One region of the Pseudomonas sp. NY15181 genome, then DNA from elsewhere that is predicted to be linked to it. Evidence: riboswitches for the same ligand, from Rfam matches in the RefSeq annotation. Region 1 holds a riboswitch; the other holds the start of a gene.

The links. A riboswitch is a leader RNA that binds a small molecule or an ion and turns the genes downstream of it on or off. The one in region 1 is predicted to bind cobalamin.
Region 2: linked by a shared signal. The riboswitch ahead of ACNFBT_RS14530 (TonB-dependent receptor domain-containing protein) and the one ahead of cobW (cobalamin biosynthesis protein CobW) in region 1 are both predicted to bind cobalamin.

Annotation. Positions count from the first base shown of each region.
Region 1 covers NZ_JBLUPT010000005.1:55,524-63,488, forward strand. Annotated here, with positions in the region: gene cobN (cobaltochelatase subunit CobN) at 1-2,912, opposite strand, end outside; gene cobW (cobalamin biosynthesis protein CobW) at 3,010-4,062, opposite strand; cobalamin riboswitch at 4,172-4,367, opposite strand; cobalamin riboswitch at 4,439-4,662, shown strand; gene ACNFBT_RS13950 (CbtB domain-containing protein) at 4,767-4,955, shown strand; gene ACNFBT_RS13955 (CbtA family protein) at 5,174-5,878, shown strand; gene ACNFBT_RS13960 (cobalamin biosynthesis protein) at 5,945-6,361, shown strand; gene cobM (precorrin-4 C(11)-methyltransferase) at 6,358-7,104, shown strand; gene mapR (GntR family transcriptional regulator MpaR) at 7,449-7,965, opposite strand, start outside.
Region 2 covers NZ_JBLUPT010000005.1:169,957-177,921, reverse strand. Annotated here, with positions in the region: gene dxs (1-deoxy-D-xylulose-5-phosphate synthase) at 1-1,762, shown strand, start outside; cobalamin riboswitch at 1,791-1,988, shown strand; gene ACNFBT_RS14530 (TonB-dependent receptor domain-containing protein) at 2,076-3,947, shown strand; gene ACNFBT_RS14525 (HAD family hydrolase) at 4,287-4,850, opposite strand; gene tesB (acyl-CoA thioesterase II) at 4,883-5,752, opposite strand; gene ACNFBT_RS14515 (nitroreductase family protein) at 5,766-7,382, opposite strand; gene ACNFBT_RS14510 (GNAT family N-acetyltransferase) at 7,379-7,930, opposite strand.

The DNA of each region.
Region 1 (7,965 bases):
ACGGCCTGCACGGCGGCATCGAACAGGCGGATCAGGTTGGCGAAGGCGTCGCGGAAGAAGCCCGAAACCCGCAGCGTCACGTCGACCCGCGGACGGTCGAGCAGGCTGATCGGCAGGATCTCGAAGTCTTCCACGCGCTGGCTGCCGGTCTGCCACACCGGGCGCACGCCGAGTAGCGCCAACGCCTGGGCAATATCGTCGCCGCCGGTGCGCATGGTCGCCGTGCCCCACACCGACAGGCCGAGCTGGCGCAGGTGGTCGCCGTGGTCCTGCAGGTGGCGTTCGAGCAGGCGGCTGGCGGACTGGAAACCGAGACGGAAAGCGGTGGGCGTGGGCAGGTTGCGCACGTCCACGGTGAAGAAGTTGCGTCCGGTGGGCAGCACATCCACACGCCCGCGACTGGGCGCGCCGCTGGGGCCGGGCGGGACGAAGCGGCCTTCGAGACCGGCGAGCAGGTGACCGATTTCGCTGGCGCCGCAGGCGTCCAGGGTCGGTGCGATCTGCTGATGCAACTGCGCGAGCACCGCCGCGCTGGCGCTTCCGGGAGCGCTGGCGGAGCCGTCGATCAAGCGCAGGGCGAACAGCTCCAGGCGCTCGCGGGTGTCGCCGTTGCTGCGCCAGGGTTCGTCGCTCACGGCGAGCAGCATATCCGGGCGCGGGCCCTGCCACGACTCGGCAAAGGCTTCGTCCAGCGGGTCGCGACCCAGCTGCAAATCCTCGCTCAGTGCGCGCAGCAGGCTGGCATTTTCACCACGCCCATCACCACGCGGAATGCGCACCAGCGACAGCAGCGTGTCGCGGCGCAGATCGCCCACGGGCGACTCGCCGAACACATGCAGGCCATCGCGAATCTGCGATTCCTTGAGGTCGCAGAGGTAGGCGTCGAGCTGCGGCAGCCAGCTTTCCGGATCGTCGCTCAGTTGCAGGCCCAGCTCGCGGTCCAGCGCGGTTTCACGGACCAGCGCGAGGATGTCGCCGCGCAGTTCATTGGCCCGGCGCGGGTCGAGCAGGGAGGCGTCGTAGTACTCGTCGGCCAGGCGTTCCAGGTCGCGCAGCGGGCCGTAGTTTTCCGCGCGGGTCAGCGGTGGCATCAGGTGGTCGATGATCACCGCCTGGGCGCGGCGCTTGGCCTGGGCACCTTCGCCGGGATCGTTGACGATGAAGGGGTAGAGGTTCGGCAGCGGGCCGAGGATCGCGTCCGGCCAGCATTCCTCGGAAAGCCCGACGCCCTTGCCCGGCAGCCATTCGAGGTTGCCGTGCTTGCCGACGTGGACCACCGCGTCGGCGCCGAACACCTCGCGCAGCCAGAAGTAGAAGGCGAGGTAGCCGTGAGGCGGCACCAGCGACGGATCGTGGTAGATCGCCGCAGCGTCGAGCTGGTAGCCGCGCGCCGGTTGGATGCCGACGAAGCCGAGACCGAAGCGCAGGCCGGCGACCATCATCCGTCCGCCACGGAACATCGGGTCCTGCTGCGGCTCGCCCCAGCGCTCGCGCACGGCTTGCTGGTTGGCCTCGGGCAGACGCGCGAAGCAGGCGAGGTAGTCGTCCAGCGCGAGGCTCTGCGCGCAGGGGCGCAGGTCGAGGCTGTCGAGGTCGTTGCTGACGCCGCCGAGCAGTTGATGGATCAGCGCCGTGCCGGAATCGGGCAGGCCGGCGACTGGGTAGCCCTGGGTCTCCAGCGCGCGAAGAATGTTCAGCGCGGCGGCCGGTGTATCCAGGCCGACGCCGTTGCCGATGCGCCCGTCGCGGGTCGGGTAGTTGGCCAGGATCAGCGCCACCCGCTTGTCGGCATTGGCCTTGCGCGCCAGCAGCATCCAGCGCCGCGCCAGTTCGGCGACGAAGTCCATGCCCGGCAGGTGTGGCAGATAGCAGACCACGTCGCTCTGGCTGCGCTCGCTGCGCCACGCCAGGCCCTTGAAGCTGATCGGCCGGGTGATGATGCGGCCATCCAGCTCCGGCAGCGCAATGTGCATGGCCAGGTCGCGTGGCCCGAGACCCTGCGGGTTGGCGCGCCAGAGGTCGAGGTTGTCCAGCGAGCAGATGGCTTGCAGCACCGGCACGTCGCGCTTGAACGGGCGCTCCTGCGGCGCCTCCGGGTTCGATTGGGCGAAGCCGGTGGTGTTGATGATCAGCTCGGCGTCGGCGGCGTCCAGCAGGTTTTCCACTGCGTCGAGGCAGGCGGATTCCTTGAGGCTGGCCACGGCGACGGGCAACGGGTTGATGCCCTGGGCTTGCAGGCGTGAGCAGAAGGTATCGATGAAACCCGTGTTCGCCGCCTGCAGGTGCGTGCGGTAGAACAGCAATGCGGCGACCGGGCACTCGGGATTCCAGTCGGCCTGCCAGCGGGCGAGGTCGCAACTGCCGAGCTGCGGGTGATAGACCGCCACGCGGGGCAGTATCCGTGGCTCGCTCCAGGCGTAGTCGCGTTGCAGATGACGGTTGGCCAGGCAGGTGAAGAACTGCCGGGCGTTGTCCATGCCGCCCTGGCGCAGGTACTGCCAGAGGCGCTCGGCGTCCTGCGGCGGGACGCTGCAGAGGGCAGTGAGTTCGGGGTCGGGTTTGTCGTCGCCGGGCACCGCGATCAGCGTGGCGCCGCGCTCGGCCAGCGCCGCCAGTTGCTCCATGCCGTAGCGCCAGTAGCCGACGCCGCCGTGCACCGAGATCAGGATGACCTTGGCGTGCTGCAGTACCTCGTCGACGTAGAGGTCCACCGAGGCGTGGTTCTGCAGCTGCATGGGGTTGGCCAGGCGCAGGCTCGGGTAGTCCTCCGGCAGCTCGCGCGCGGCCTCGGCGAGCAGCGCCAGGTGCGAGTCGCCGCTGCAGAGGATCACCAGCTCGGCGGGCGTCTGGGCCAGGTGGGCGATGCCGTCGTCGGGGACGAAGCCGCCGGGTTGGGTGCGCAGCAGGTGCATGAGGCTTGCTCGGTGTAGGGCTTCATGTAGGAGCGAGCTTGCTCGCGAACCAAACCCCGCTGCGAGGCCGTTCGCGAGCAAGCTCGCTCCTACAAGATCAAGAGAGGGCGGTACGCAGCTCGTTGGCGATGACGGCCTGGTCCAGCTCCTGGCCGATTACGACCAGGCGGGTGCCACGGGTTTCATCGCTGCGCCAGGCGCGGTCGAAGTGCTTGTCGAAGCGCTTGCCGACACCCTGTACCAGCAGGCGCATGGGCTTGCCGGGGATGGCGACGAAGCCTTTGATGCGCAGGATGGCGTGGCGCTCGACCAGCGCGTTCAGCGCGTCGAGCAGGGCGCGCTCTTCCACTTCCGGCAGGTCGACGTGGAAGGAGTCGAACTCGTCGTGGTCGTGGTCTTCATGGCCTTCGTGGTCGTGGTGAGTGGGGCGGCTGTCGATGTGCAGCTCGGCCTCGGCGTTCAGCCCCAGCAGCACCGAGAGCGGCAGCTGGCCGGCGCTGGCTTCGACGATCTTCACCGCCGGCGGCAGCTCCTCGGCGACTTCGGCGCGTACGCGGGCGAGGGCGTCTGCGTCCAGCAGGTCGGCCTTGTTCAGTACCACCAGGTCGGCGCTGGCCAGCTGGTCTTCGAAGAGTTCGTGCAGCGGCGATTCGTGGTCCAGGTTCGGGTCCTGCTTGCGCTGCTCGTCGACCTGCTCGGGATGGGCGGCGAAGGTGCCGGCGGCCACGGCCGGACTGTCGACCACGGTGATCACCGCGTCAACGGTGCAGGCGTTGCGGATTTCCGGCCACTGGAAGGCCTGCACCAGCGGCTTGGGCAGGGCGAGGCCCGAGGTCTCGATGAGGATCTGGTCGAGGTCGCCACGGCGCGCCACCAGCTCGCGCATCACCGGGAAGAATTCTTCCTGCACGGTGCAGCACAGGCAGCCGTTGGCCAGTTCGAAGACGCGGCCGACCGCTTCCTCTTCGCTGCAACCGATGGAGCACTGCTTGAGGATTTCACCGTCGATGCCCAGCTCGCCGAACTCGTTGACGATTACCGCGATGCGACGGCCTTCGGCATTGTCGAGCATGTGGCGGAGCAGGGTGGTCTTACCGGCGCCAAGGAAGCCGGTGACGATGGTGACGGGGAGTTTGGCCAGGGTTTTCATGCGCGCCTCGCAAGCGAAAGTCGGTCTTTGCAATGAGCGAGCGCGGATGAAGGGCGCGCGCGCGGGTTCGCCGCGCAACGAAGGTCGCCACCGGATCACCCCGCCCGGTTGTCGTGATGCTGGTCGAGGCAGGTCTCCTGGCTCACAGCCCTGTCATGTCCTTTCGCCTTCCCGCCGCAGTCGGCAGTGGCGCGTGAAAGAACAGGCTGTTCACAGTTGCGGGGGCAGCCGTGGCGCATCCGAAGATTTCCACGTTCCCTCTTAGCTCCGGCCAGCGCCGGAGAACCTCGAAGGGAGGAAGGCTACGCAGCGATGGCGGGGCGGTCAATCGCCGGGGATCGGCTGTCGCGCGGTTGACGCTCGCGGGGCTTCGTGGTCAGCTAGCGCGGTTTCAGGTGTCTCGCGCCGACGCGCGCGAGGTGAAACGGGAAGCCGGTGCGTCCGCAAGGACCAGTCCGGCGCTGCCCCCGCAACGGTAAGCGCATCGAGGGTCGTCAGTAGCCACTGTGCAGGAAATGCATGGGAAGGCTGACCCGCCCAGCCGGAGTTTCTCCGCTGGCGTCGCAAGCCCGGAGACCGGCCTGGAACCCTTCGTTTTGGCAAACCCGCGGTGGGCGGGCGCAGGCCGTGGCGCGACCTTGTGGCGCGTTCGAATGCGTTCAACCTCTGCGTTCTCTTACTTTGATTGATCAGAGGGAACGTTCATGTCCAGCAGCATCCTCACGCAACAAGCGTCGAGCACTTCCATCCCCCTTTCCAAGCGCATCGCCCTGGCCGTCGGCGCCAGCCTGCTCGGTGCGCTGCTGGTGTATTTCGCCGGTTTCTCGCATCTGGAAGCGGTGCACAACGCCGCCCACGATACCCGCCATAGCGCCGGTTTCCCCTGCCACTGATGCGGTTCTGAGTCCAATCGGCTGCGCGTCGGCCATGCTGCGTTGGAGAATCGCCGTGGACTGCTCATTGACCGGAGTCAACTCCGCGTCCACGGCGCTCCTGACTCGCTGCCGCTCGCCCTTCGGGCCAGCCTACGGCTGTTACTCCCGGAGGTCGTTTCGGCCTTGCCTGGCTCTAGCTCGCTCGATTCGGGAGTCCGGAAAACAGGAAAGGAAAAATGATCAAACGAATTGCCCAGACCGCCGGTTTCGCCGGTCTGATCGCGGCGCTGGTGCTGACCCTGGTCCAGTTGCTGTGGGTATCCCCGCTGATTCTGAAGGCGGAGACCTATGAAAAATCCGAACCGGTAGCGATGGCAGAACACAGCCATGAGCACGCCGACGGTGCCGCCGCCGGCCACCACCATGACGCGGAAGCCTGGGAGCCGGAAGACGGCTGGCAGCGCATCCTGTCCACCACCGGCGGCAACCTGGTGGTCGCGGTGGGCTTCGCCCTGATGCTGGCTGGCCTGTTCACCCTGCGCGAGCCGGGCAAGACCTCCGAAGGCCTGCTCTGGGGCCTGGCCGGTTTCGCCGTGTTCACCCTGGCGCCGTCCCTCGGCCTGCCGCCGGAAGTCCCCGGCACCGCCGCCGCCGACCTGAACCTGCGCCAGACCTGGTGGATCGGCACCGCGGCGTCCACCGCCGCCGGCCTCGCGCTGCTGGTGTTCAGCCGCAACGGGTTGCTGCGTGGCGTGGGTGTCGCGCTGCTGGTGGTGCCGCACGTGATCGGCGCGCCGCAGCCGGAAGTCCATTCCAGCCTCGCGCCGGAAAGCCTCGCCCACGAGTTCATCGTCGCCTCGCTGGTCACCAATGCGGTGTTCTGGGCGGCGCTCGGCCTCGTCGCTGCCTGGTTGTTCCGCCGTTTCGCCCCTTCAGCCTGATTCACCGCTATGCTCGACCCCGCAGCCGGCCCAGCCGCCTGCGGGGTTTTTATTTAGAGGAGAGTGATGATGACGCTGGTTGCCGGCCTCGGTTGCCGCCGGGGCTGCCCACTCGATGAACTGCGTGCCTTGCTGCGGGATACGCTGGCCGAGGCCGGGCTCGACGAGTCGAACCTCACCGCGCTGGCCAGCGCCACGCTGAAGGCTGACGAGGAAGGGCTGGCCGCCCTGGCTGCCGCGCTCGACCTGCCGCTGGCGCTGTTCACACCGCAGGAGCTGGCAGCCTGCGAAAAACGACTCGATCATCCATCGGAGGCCGTGCGTGCAACCACCGGCAGCGCTAGCGTCGCCGAAGCGGCCGCGCTGCTGCAGGCCGAAGCCCAGGGCGGTGCGTCGGCACGGCTGCTGGTGGGCAAGCGCCGCAGCGATCAGGCCACCTGCGCGCTGGCCTTTGTCCCCGTTGAATCCCAGGAGTTGCCATGACGGTCTATTTCATCGGTGCCGGCCCCGGTGATCCCGAGCTCATCACGGTCAAGGGCCAGCGGCTGATCCGCAGCTGCCCGGTGATCCTTTACGCAGGCTCCTTGGTGCCGCCGGCCGTACTGGAGGGGCACAGTGCCGAGCGCGTGGTGAATACCGCCGAGCTGCACCTGGACGAGATCATCGCATTGCTGGCGCAAGCCCATGCCGAGGACAAGGACGTGGCGCGGGTGCACTCCGGCGACCCGTCGCTGTATGGCGCCATCGGTGAGCAGATTCGCCACCTGCGCGAGCGCGGCATTGCCTATGAGATCGTCCCCGGCGTCACCGCTACTTCAGCCTGCGCGGCGATCCTCGGCTGCGAGCTGACCCTGCCGGACATTTCCCAGACGCTTATCCTGACCCGCTATGCAAGCAAGACGCGCATGCCCGAAGGCGAATCCCTCGCCGAGCTGGCGCAGCACCGCGCGACCCTGGCGATTCATCTCGGCGTCGGGCAGTTGTCGAACATCGTCGCCGAACTGCTGCCGCACTACGGCGCGGACTGCCCCATCGCAGTGATTCACCGCGCCAGCTGGCCGGACCAGGACCAGGTCACCGGCACCCTCGGCGATATCCTGCCCAAGGCCGCCGCCAAGGGCTTCCGGCGCACGGCGCTGATTCTGGTGGGCAAGGTGCTGGGGGCGGAGGGTTTTGCCGATTCGTCGCTGTACAGCGCGGGGCATGCGCATCTGTATCGCCCGTAGAGCGCGGGCTTTGCTTCCTGTAGGAGCGAGCTTGCTCGCGAACAGCCCAGCTCTGGTGCCTCCAGGAAACTCTGTTCGCGAGCAAGGACTGGGCGTCCCCCTCGGTCCTACGAAGAGCCGCTCAGGCCTTCCACTGATCCCCGCGCGGCGGCATCCCCCGCCGCAGGTACCAGCGCACGCCCCAATGCACGCCAAGGGCGGCGCACACCGTCAGCAGGATCGTGAGATTTTCCGCATCCATGACCTCTTCCCTCGTCCGGGTTCCTGCCTGACAGGGTATTCCTGCGACAAACCGCCGCACAGGTACAGATCCTTTCCGAATGTGCGGAGCAGTCCTACAACGATCAGCCCTGTAGCGAGTGAATGATCCGTCCGAGGGTTTCCATGGCCTGTTCGCTACGGGCTGTCCATGGATGGCCGTAGTTCAGGCGCAGGCAGTGGCCGAAACGCCGCGTTGCCGAGAAGATCGGCCCGGGCGCGAGGCTGATGCCCTGGGCATGGGCGAGCTGGAACAGCTTGAGCGCGTCGATCTGTTCGGGCAGCTCCAGCCACAGGAAGTAGCCGCCGCTGGGCCGGGTGACGCGGGTGGCGGCGGGGAAGTGCCGGGCCACGGCGGCGAGCATCGCGTGCTGCTGGCTCTCCAGGGCGTGGCGCAGTTTGCGCAGATGACGATCGTAACCGCCGTGTTGCAGGTAGTCGGCGATGGCGGCCTGGGCCGGCACCGAAGCTGACAGGCTGGTCATCAGCTTGAGCCGCTCGATCTGCTCGGCGTAGCGCCCGCCGGCCACCCAACCGACCCGGTAACCTGGCGCCAGGCTCTTGGAGAAGGAGCTGCAGTGCATCACCAGCCCGTCGTTGTCG
Region 2 (7,965 bases), 110 kb from region 1:
CAGCGTCGGCCAGACCGGCGGCCACTTCGGCGCCGGGCTCGGCGTGATCGAGCTGACGGTCGCCCTGCACTACGTCTTCGACACCCCGGACGACCGCCTGGTATGGGACGTCGGCCACCAGGCCTACCCGCACAAGATCCTCACCGGCCGCCGCGAGCGCATGGGCACCCTGCGCCAGAAGGACGGCCTGGCCGCCTTCCCGCGCCGCTCGGAGAGCGAGTACGACACCTTCGGCGTCGGCCACTCCAGCACCTCCATCAGCGCGGCCCTGGGCATGGCCATCGCCGCGCGCATGCAGGGTTCGAAGCGCAAGTCGGTGGCGGTGATCGGCGACGGCGCAATGACCGCCGGCATGGCCTTCGAGGCGCTCAACCACGCGTCGGACGTGAAGGCCGACATGCTGGTGATCCTCAACGACAATGACATGTCGATCTCCAAGAACGTCGGCGGCCTGTCCAACTACCTGGCCAAGATCATCTCCAGCCGCACCTATTCGAGCATGCGCGAGGGCAGCAAGAAGATCCTCTCGCGCCTGCCCGGCGCCTGGGAGATCGCGCGCAAGGTCGAGGAACATGCCAAGGGCATGCTGGTCCCCGGCACGCTGTTCGAGGAGCTGGGCTGGAACTACGTCGGCCCTATCGACGGCCACGACCTGCCGACCCTGATCGCCACCCTGCGCAACATGCGCGACCTGGAAGGCCCGCAGTTCCTCCACGTGGTGACCAAGAAGGGCAAGGGCTTCGGCCCGGCCGAGATCGACCCGATCGGCTACCACGCCATCACCAAGCTGGAGCCGATCAAGGCCCCGGCGGAACCGAAGAAGCCGTCCGGGCCCAAGTACTCCAGCGTGTTCGGCCAGTGGCTGTGCGACATGGCCGAACAGGACCCGCGCCTGGTCGGCATCACCCCGGCGATGAAGGAAGGCTCGGACCTGGTGGCCTTCGCCGACAAGTTCCCGGACCGCTACTTCGACGTCGCCATCGCCGAGCAGCATGCCGTGACCCTGGCGGCCGGCATGGCCTGCGATGGCGCCAAACCCGTGGTGGCGATCTACTCCACCTTCCTGCAGCGCGGCTACGACCAGCTGATCCACGATGTCGCGGTGCAGAACCTCGACGTGCTGTTCGCCATCGACCGCGCCGGTCTCGTCGGTGAAGACGGCCCGACCCACGCCGGCAGCTTCGACCTCTCCTACCTGCGCTGCATCCCCGGCATGCTGGTGATGACCCCCAGCGACGAGAACGAACTGCGCAAGCTGCTCACCACCGGCCATCACTTCGAAGGCCCGGCGGCGGTGCGCTACCCGCGTGGCACCGGCCCCAACGCGCCCATCGAGCAGGCGCTGGAACCGGTAGAGATCGGCAAGGGCGTGGTGCGCCGCGAAGGCAAGGCCGGCAAGGTCGCCTTCCTGGTGTTCGGCGTGCAACTGGCCGAGGCGCTGAAAGCTGCCGAGCCGTTCGACGCCACCGTCGCCGACATGCGCTTCGTCAAGCCGCTGGACGAGGCACTGGTGCGCCAACTGGCGGCCAGCCACGACCTGCTGGTGACCATCGAGGAAAACTCGGTGATGGGTGGAGCCGGCGCCGCTGTCAGCGAATTCCTCGCCCGCGAGAACATCCTGCAGCCGATCCTGCACCTGGGCCTGCCGGACTACTATGTGGAGCACGCCAAGCCCGCACAGATGCTCGCCGAATGCGGTCTCGACGCCGTCGGCATCGAATGCTCTGTGGGCGCACGCCTGGCGGCGCTCGGCAACCGCTGAGCGCATCCCTCTCCCGGAGTATTGCCAGTGACGGGCGCACCCTCTAAGGTGCGCCCGTTTTCGTTCGAGGTAACGGGAAGCAGGTGAAAGGCCTGCGCTGCCCCCGCAACGGTAACCGACGCGCTCGTTTGCAGAGCGCAGCATCGCCAGCGCCACTGCAGGAATGCGGGAAGGCGGCGATGTGACGTCGGCAGCCCGGAGACCGCCCTCGAACGCCCCGACAGGTGTTGCGGAGGGCCGCACCGTCAAGTGCGGCCTGCCGCCCTTGCCACGCCCTCCTCGAAAGTCATCCGACCGCTTTTGAGGACGTTCCATGAAACTGACCCGACTCGCCCTGGCCACCGGCCTGCTGCCCGGCCTGGCCTTCGCCGACACCGCCGTTCCGACCGACGATGTCTACGCCCTGCCCGCGCTGGTGATCACCTCCGGCCGCCATGTCCAGCCGCGCGCCCAGGCCACCTCCGCCAACAGCGTGTTCACCCGCCAGCAGATCGAACGCCTGCAGGTGCGCAGCGTACCCGAGCTGCTCGCCCGCGTACCCGGCGTGCAGATGGGCAGCTCCGGCGGCGTGGTCTCCTATTCCGTACGCGGCACCAGCACCGCGCAGACGCTGGTCCTGGTCGATGGCCAGCGCGTCGCCTCGGCCAGCAGCGGCATCGCCCGCCTGGACTACCTGAGCATCGACAATATCGAACGCGTGGAAGTGAGCCGCGGTCCGCGCTCTTCGCTGTACGGCGCCGACGCCATCGGCGGGGTGATCCAGATCTTCACCCGTCGCGGCGAAGCCGGACTGCACCCGGAAGTCCGCCTGGCGGCCGGCAGCCACGGCACCTTCGAGCGCAGCGTGAATCTGTCCGGCGGCGACGAGCGCACCACCTTCAACCTCGGCGGCAGCCTCGACGAGAGCGATGGCTGGGACCGCACCAGCGACAACGTCGGCGCCGACAGCGACGACGACGCCCAGCGCAACAAGGCCGTGCACCTGAACCTCGACCACCGCTTCAGCGAGGACTGGAAGGCCGGCCTGAACCTCAACGACCAGCGCGGCAAGAACGAATACGACGACGCCTACAACTTCGAGCCGGGCTCGCCCCGCGACGAGTTCCGCGTCAGCAGCTACAGCGGCTACCTCGAGGGCCAGCTCAGCGACATCTGGAACAGCCGCCTGGAACTGGGCCGCAGCTTCGACCGCAACAAGGCCGTGGGCGCCGCCGACAGCTGGAACAACGGCACGCTGGAAACCACCCGCCATTCGGCCGGTTGGATCAACCGCCTGCAACTGGACGCCGCCAACCAGCTCGCCCTGGGTGCCGACTGGTACGAGGACCGGGTCGAAGGCAGCACCGAGTTTGCCGAGGACCGGCGCGAGAACCACGCCTTCTTCGCCCAGCACAGCTTCAAGGGCGAATCCTTTGGCACCGAACTGGGCCTGCGCCACGACGACAACCAGGTCTACGGCACCCAGAACAGCTGGAACGCCGCCCTCAGCCTGCCGGTGGGCGACAACCAGACCTGGATCGCCAGCTACGGCGAAGGCTTCCGTGCACCGACCTTCAGCGATCTCTACTACCCCGGCGCCGGCAACCCAAACCTCAAGCCCGAAACGTCGAAGACCTACGAGCTGCAATGGCGCGGCGACTTCTCCGGGACCCACCTGGAGACCTCGCTGTACCGCACCGAAGTCGACGACCTGATCGCCTGGGACAGCACCAGCAACCAGCCGGAGAACATCGCCAAGGCGCGTATCAATGGTTTCGAGGCCAGCGTCGCCCGCGAGGTACTGGGCTGGCAGGCGAACCTGGGCCTGAGCCTGATCGATCCGCGCGACCGCGACACCGGCCACACCCTGCCCACCCGCGCCCGCCGCACCCTGAGCCTGGACCTCGACCGGCAGTTCGGCGCCTATGGCGTCGGCGGCTCCTGGCGCGCGGTCAGCCAGCGCTATGACGACGCGGCCAACACCCGCGAACTGTCCGGCTACGGCGTGCTCGACCTGCGCACCAGCTGGCTGGCCAGCGATGAGATTCGCTTCGACCTGAAGCTGGATAACGCGCTGGACCGCGATTACGCACTGGGCGACTACCTGCGTCCGACCAGCCCGACGGACTACCTGGGCGAGGCCCACCCGTACCGCGAACCGGGCCGCACCGCGCTGCTGGCGGTGACCTGGACGCCGGAGCTGTAAGAGAGCCCCCTAACCCTCTCCCGGAGGGAGAGGGGACTGACAGGGCATCCGGCGAACGCTGTGCCTTCCGGCGACACCAAACGCCTCCCTCTCCCACTGGAGCGGGGCGCGCAGCCAGGGCTGGGGTGAGGGTAAAAAACAGCACACCGATGACAACCGTAGGAGCGGGCCATGCCCGCAATTCGCGGACAAGGTCCGCTCCTACAGAAAACAACGGTGCGGGGATCGGTTCGCGAGCAAGCTCGCTCCTACGAAGAGCAGCTCGGCGTGACCCGATCGATCAGTTCGCTCCGGTTTCTGTAGGAGCGAGCTTGCTCGCGAACCCGCCCGGCAGCGGGCCTAAACCAGAACCCCCGCCATCCGCCCCAACTCCGCGCAATCCCGCGCATGCCAGTCGGTCAGCTCGGGCCAGGGATTCTCCGGCAGGTTCACCAGCGCACTGTGCGCACCAGCCGCGCGCGCGCAGTCGAGGTCAAAGCGGTAGTCGCCGACCATCAACATCCGACCTGGCGTCACGTCCCAGCGTGACGCCAGGCGCAGCAGGCCGTCCGGGCTGGGCTTGGGATCGGCCTCGCCACGGCCGAGAACGTCCTCAGTGAGGAAGCAATCGCCGATGCCGATGGCTGCCAGGGTGATCAGCGCCAGCTCATGGGCATTGCGGGTCAGGATGCCGAGGCGATAGCCCGCGCCGTGCAGCGCACGCACCAGCGCCACCGCGCCGGGCGCGGCGGTGGACGCCACCGCCAGCTCGCGTTCGTGCTCCAGCAGCCAGGCGTGCTTGGCCGCCGCCTCGTCCTCCGGCAATGCCGCGAGATGGGAGAGGATGTCGTGCTCCAGGGGAATGCCCAGGGCCCGCTTGATCGCCGGAAAATCGTGCACCGCCAGGGTCAGGGTGCCGTCCATGTCGAACACCCAGTGGCGGATTTCATCGAGCCTCACGACCAGTCCTCGCGGCGGCGGATCAGGCCTTCCTGGGTCGCCGAAGCGACCAGCTGGCCGTCACGGTTGAACACGCTGCCACGCACGAAGCCACGTCCATTGCCGGCCCACGGGCTGTCGATGGCGTAGAGCAGCCACTCATCCGCGCGCAGGTCGCGATGGAACCACACGGAATGGTCGATGGTGGCGACCTGCATGTCCTTCTGCCACACCGAGCGACCGTGGGGCAGCAGCGAGGTGGTGAGGAAACCGAAGTCCGAGGCGTAGGCGAGGATGTACTTGTGCAGGGCCGGCACGTCCGGCAGCTTGCCGTCGGCGCGCAACCAGAGGTACTTGATCGGCTCGCCGACCTGGGGGTCGTAGGGGTCGTTCTGGGTGACCGGGCGGATCTCGATGGGCTTGGGGTACAGCAGCTTGTCGCGGATGCGCTCGGGGAACTGCTGGGCGCTGCGCTGCTTGAGCTCCAGGTCCGTGGGCAGGTTCTCCGGGCCGACCACGTCGGGCATGGTGATCTGGTGCTCGAAGCCTTCCTCGTCGGTCTGGAATGAGGTGCTCAGGGCGAAGATCGGCTGGCCCTTCTGGATCGCCGTGACGCGGCGGGTGCTGAAGGTGCCGCCGTCACGCACGCGGTCGACCTGATAAACGACCGGCTTGCTCGCATCCCCCGGGCGCAGGAAGTAACCATGCATCGAATGCACATGGCGCGCCGGGTCCACCGTCTGGCTGGCCGCCGACAACGCCTGGCCAAGCACCTGCCCGCCGTAGAGCTGGCGGAACCCGAGGTCCTGGCTCGTGCCACGGAACAGGTTCTCTTCGATCTGTTCCAGGCTCAGCAGAGCCACCAGGTTGTCCAGGATCTGGGTCATGCGCGTTGTTTCCTCAAGTACGGTGTTGCTGAAGTGGGAGACGGCGCGGCACCGGGTAGGCGGGAAGGCTGGTGAGGCGTTCGTCCCATACCGCGCGGCCGATGGTGAAATGATAGAGGCTGACCGGGCAGTCCGAACCCCCGCCCAGCAGTTCTTCCAGCGCCGGATCGAAATAGCAGCCGATGCCGGTGCCCGACAGTCCGGCCGCCTCGGCTTCGAGATAAAGCAGTTGGCCGACCTGCCCGGCTTCCCAGTACAACCGCGGGTAGGTCCAGGCACCGTCGGCCAGGGCAGCGTCGAGATCGGCGAGCATGGCGAAGGCGACGCAGCCGTCGCCGGCGATGTCCTGCCCGCAGGACAGAAACGCCGACAGCCCGCGCGCATCGCCGGACAGCAGGCGGTACAGCGGCACACAGCTCTCCGCCACCGGCTGCCACAGGTAATCCTCACGCAGCCCACCCGGCTCGCGGCCGCTACGGCCCAGCCAGTACAGCCCCGGTTCCAGGCCCTGGACGCGGTGGACGAACAGCAGCAGGTCGATGCGCGTCGGCTCGCCGGTACAGGCGAAGGGCACGGGCGAGCGCTCGGGCAGCAGGCGGCGCAGCCAGGCGTAGAGCAGCTCGGCGTGGATGCCGCTGCGGCCGTCCATGGACTGCGCGCTGCGCCGGCGATGGAGGATCGGGCGCAGCGGCAGGCCGGGGTTATCCACAGCCGGATCGGTTTTCGCGGCGTGCCATTGCCGAGCGGGCAACGAAGGCGCGCGACACAGGTGATGCACGCGCTCCAGCTCCGGCCAATGGCGATAGTCCCGCGACAGGCGATTGGACACGCCGGCCAGCGGCAGTTCGGCAAGGTCTTTGAGCAGGGTCTCGGGCAACGGGAACTCGGCCGCCTGCGCCGGGCCGATCCACAGCAGCGCATCGGCGCTTTCGCGTTCGCTGAAACCTTCACGGTCCAGGCCGATCAGCGCATCCAGCCGCGACTCGGCCACGCCGCGCAGCAAGCGCACCTCCCAACCCTGGATCGCCGCGGCGATGCTCAGGCAGGCCAGCGCGTGGCCAAGGTCGTGATTGCAGTAGCGGTAGGCGCGCTCGCCGTACTTCCAGGCCTCGCGCCAGGGAATGCTGGCCAGCGCCAGCAGGAAACCGCCGGCGGGCAAGGCTGCGTTCAGCTGATCGGCCAGGGGCGCAGGCAGATCGCCGCGCACTTCCAGTACGTGCTCGTCGGCGCTGTAGTGCGCCAGCAGCGCGGCGTTATCCACAGCGCCGGAAGGCAGCAGCAGATAGGCTTCGGTGGGATGCAGGTTGCCGCTGGACGGGTTGACCCGCAGTGCCCAGCGATTGCCGCCGGCCTCTTTCCAGGCCGACAGCGCCAGGCTGTCGTAGAGCAGCTGCGAGACGCTCTGGAGATTCAGCGGCGCCGGCTGGCCGATGGGCCCGGCGAACACTTCGTCGTAGCCGGGCGACTCCTCCTGCGGCCGATGCAGCAGCTCGATGAGACGAGCGCCGGCATAGCGGCGAAACGGCGCCGGCTGCGTCGCCCAGTCGAGCTGGCCGGGGCCGGGGGCGAAGCGCTCCGGACGGTGCCGGCTCAGTTCGTGGTAGGCGCGTACGCCCTCTTCTGGCGTCATATCCGGTCTTCCCGGCGGATTCGGTACAGCACGTGCTGGCGCAATGCGTGGCCTTCCGGCAGGCGTGGATGTTCGAAGTCACCGGTCGCATCGCGGCGCATGCCCAGGCGCTGCATCAGTCCCTGGGACGGCAGGTTGGCCGGCACGGTGAAGGCCACCACTTCATCCAGCCCCAGTCGCTCGAAGGCGAACGCCAGCGCCGCGCGGGCCGCTTCTAGCGCGTACCCCTGACGCCAGTAAGCGGTATTGAAGCGCCAGCCGATTTCCACCGCCGGGGTGAAAGGTGCGTCGAAGGACACTCGCGCCAACCCGAGCACACCGATGAAAGCACCGTCTTCGCGGCGCTCGACGATCCACTGGCCGAAGCCGTGCTCGTCGAAGTGCAGCAGGATGCGCGCAGCCAGCAGGTCGCTGTCCTCACGGCTCATACAGGCGGGGAAATGGCGCATCACCTCGGCGTCGGCGTTCAGCGCGGCGAAAGCGGGCAGATCGGCAGCACGCCAGGGCCGCAGCAGCAGGCGCTCGGTAGTCAGGCTGGGGATATCCATCGACGGGCCTTCGTTTTCATCAGGAGCACCATGAT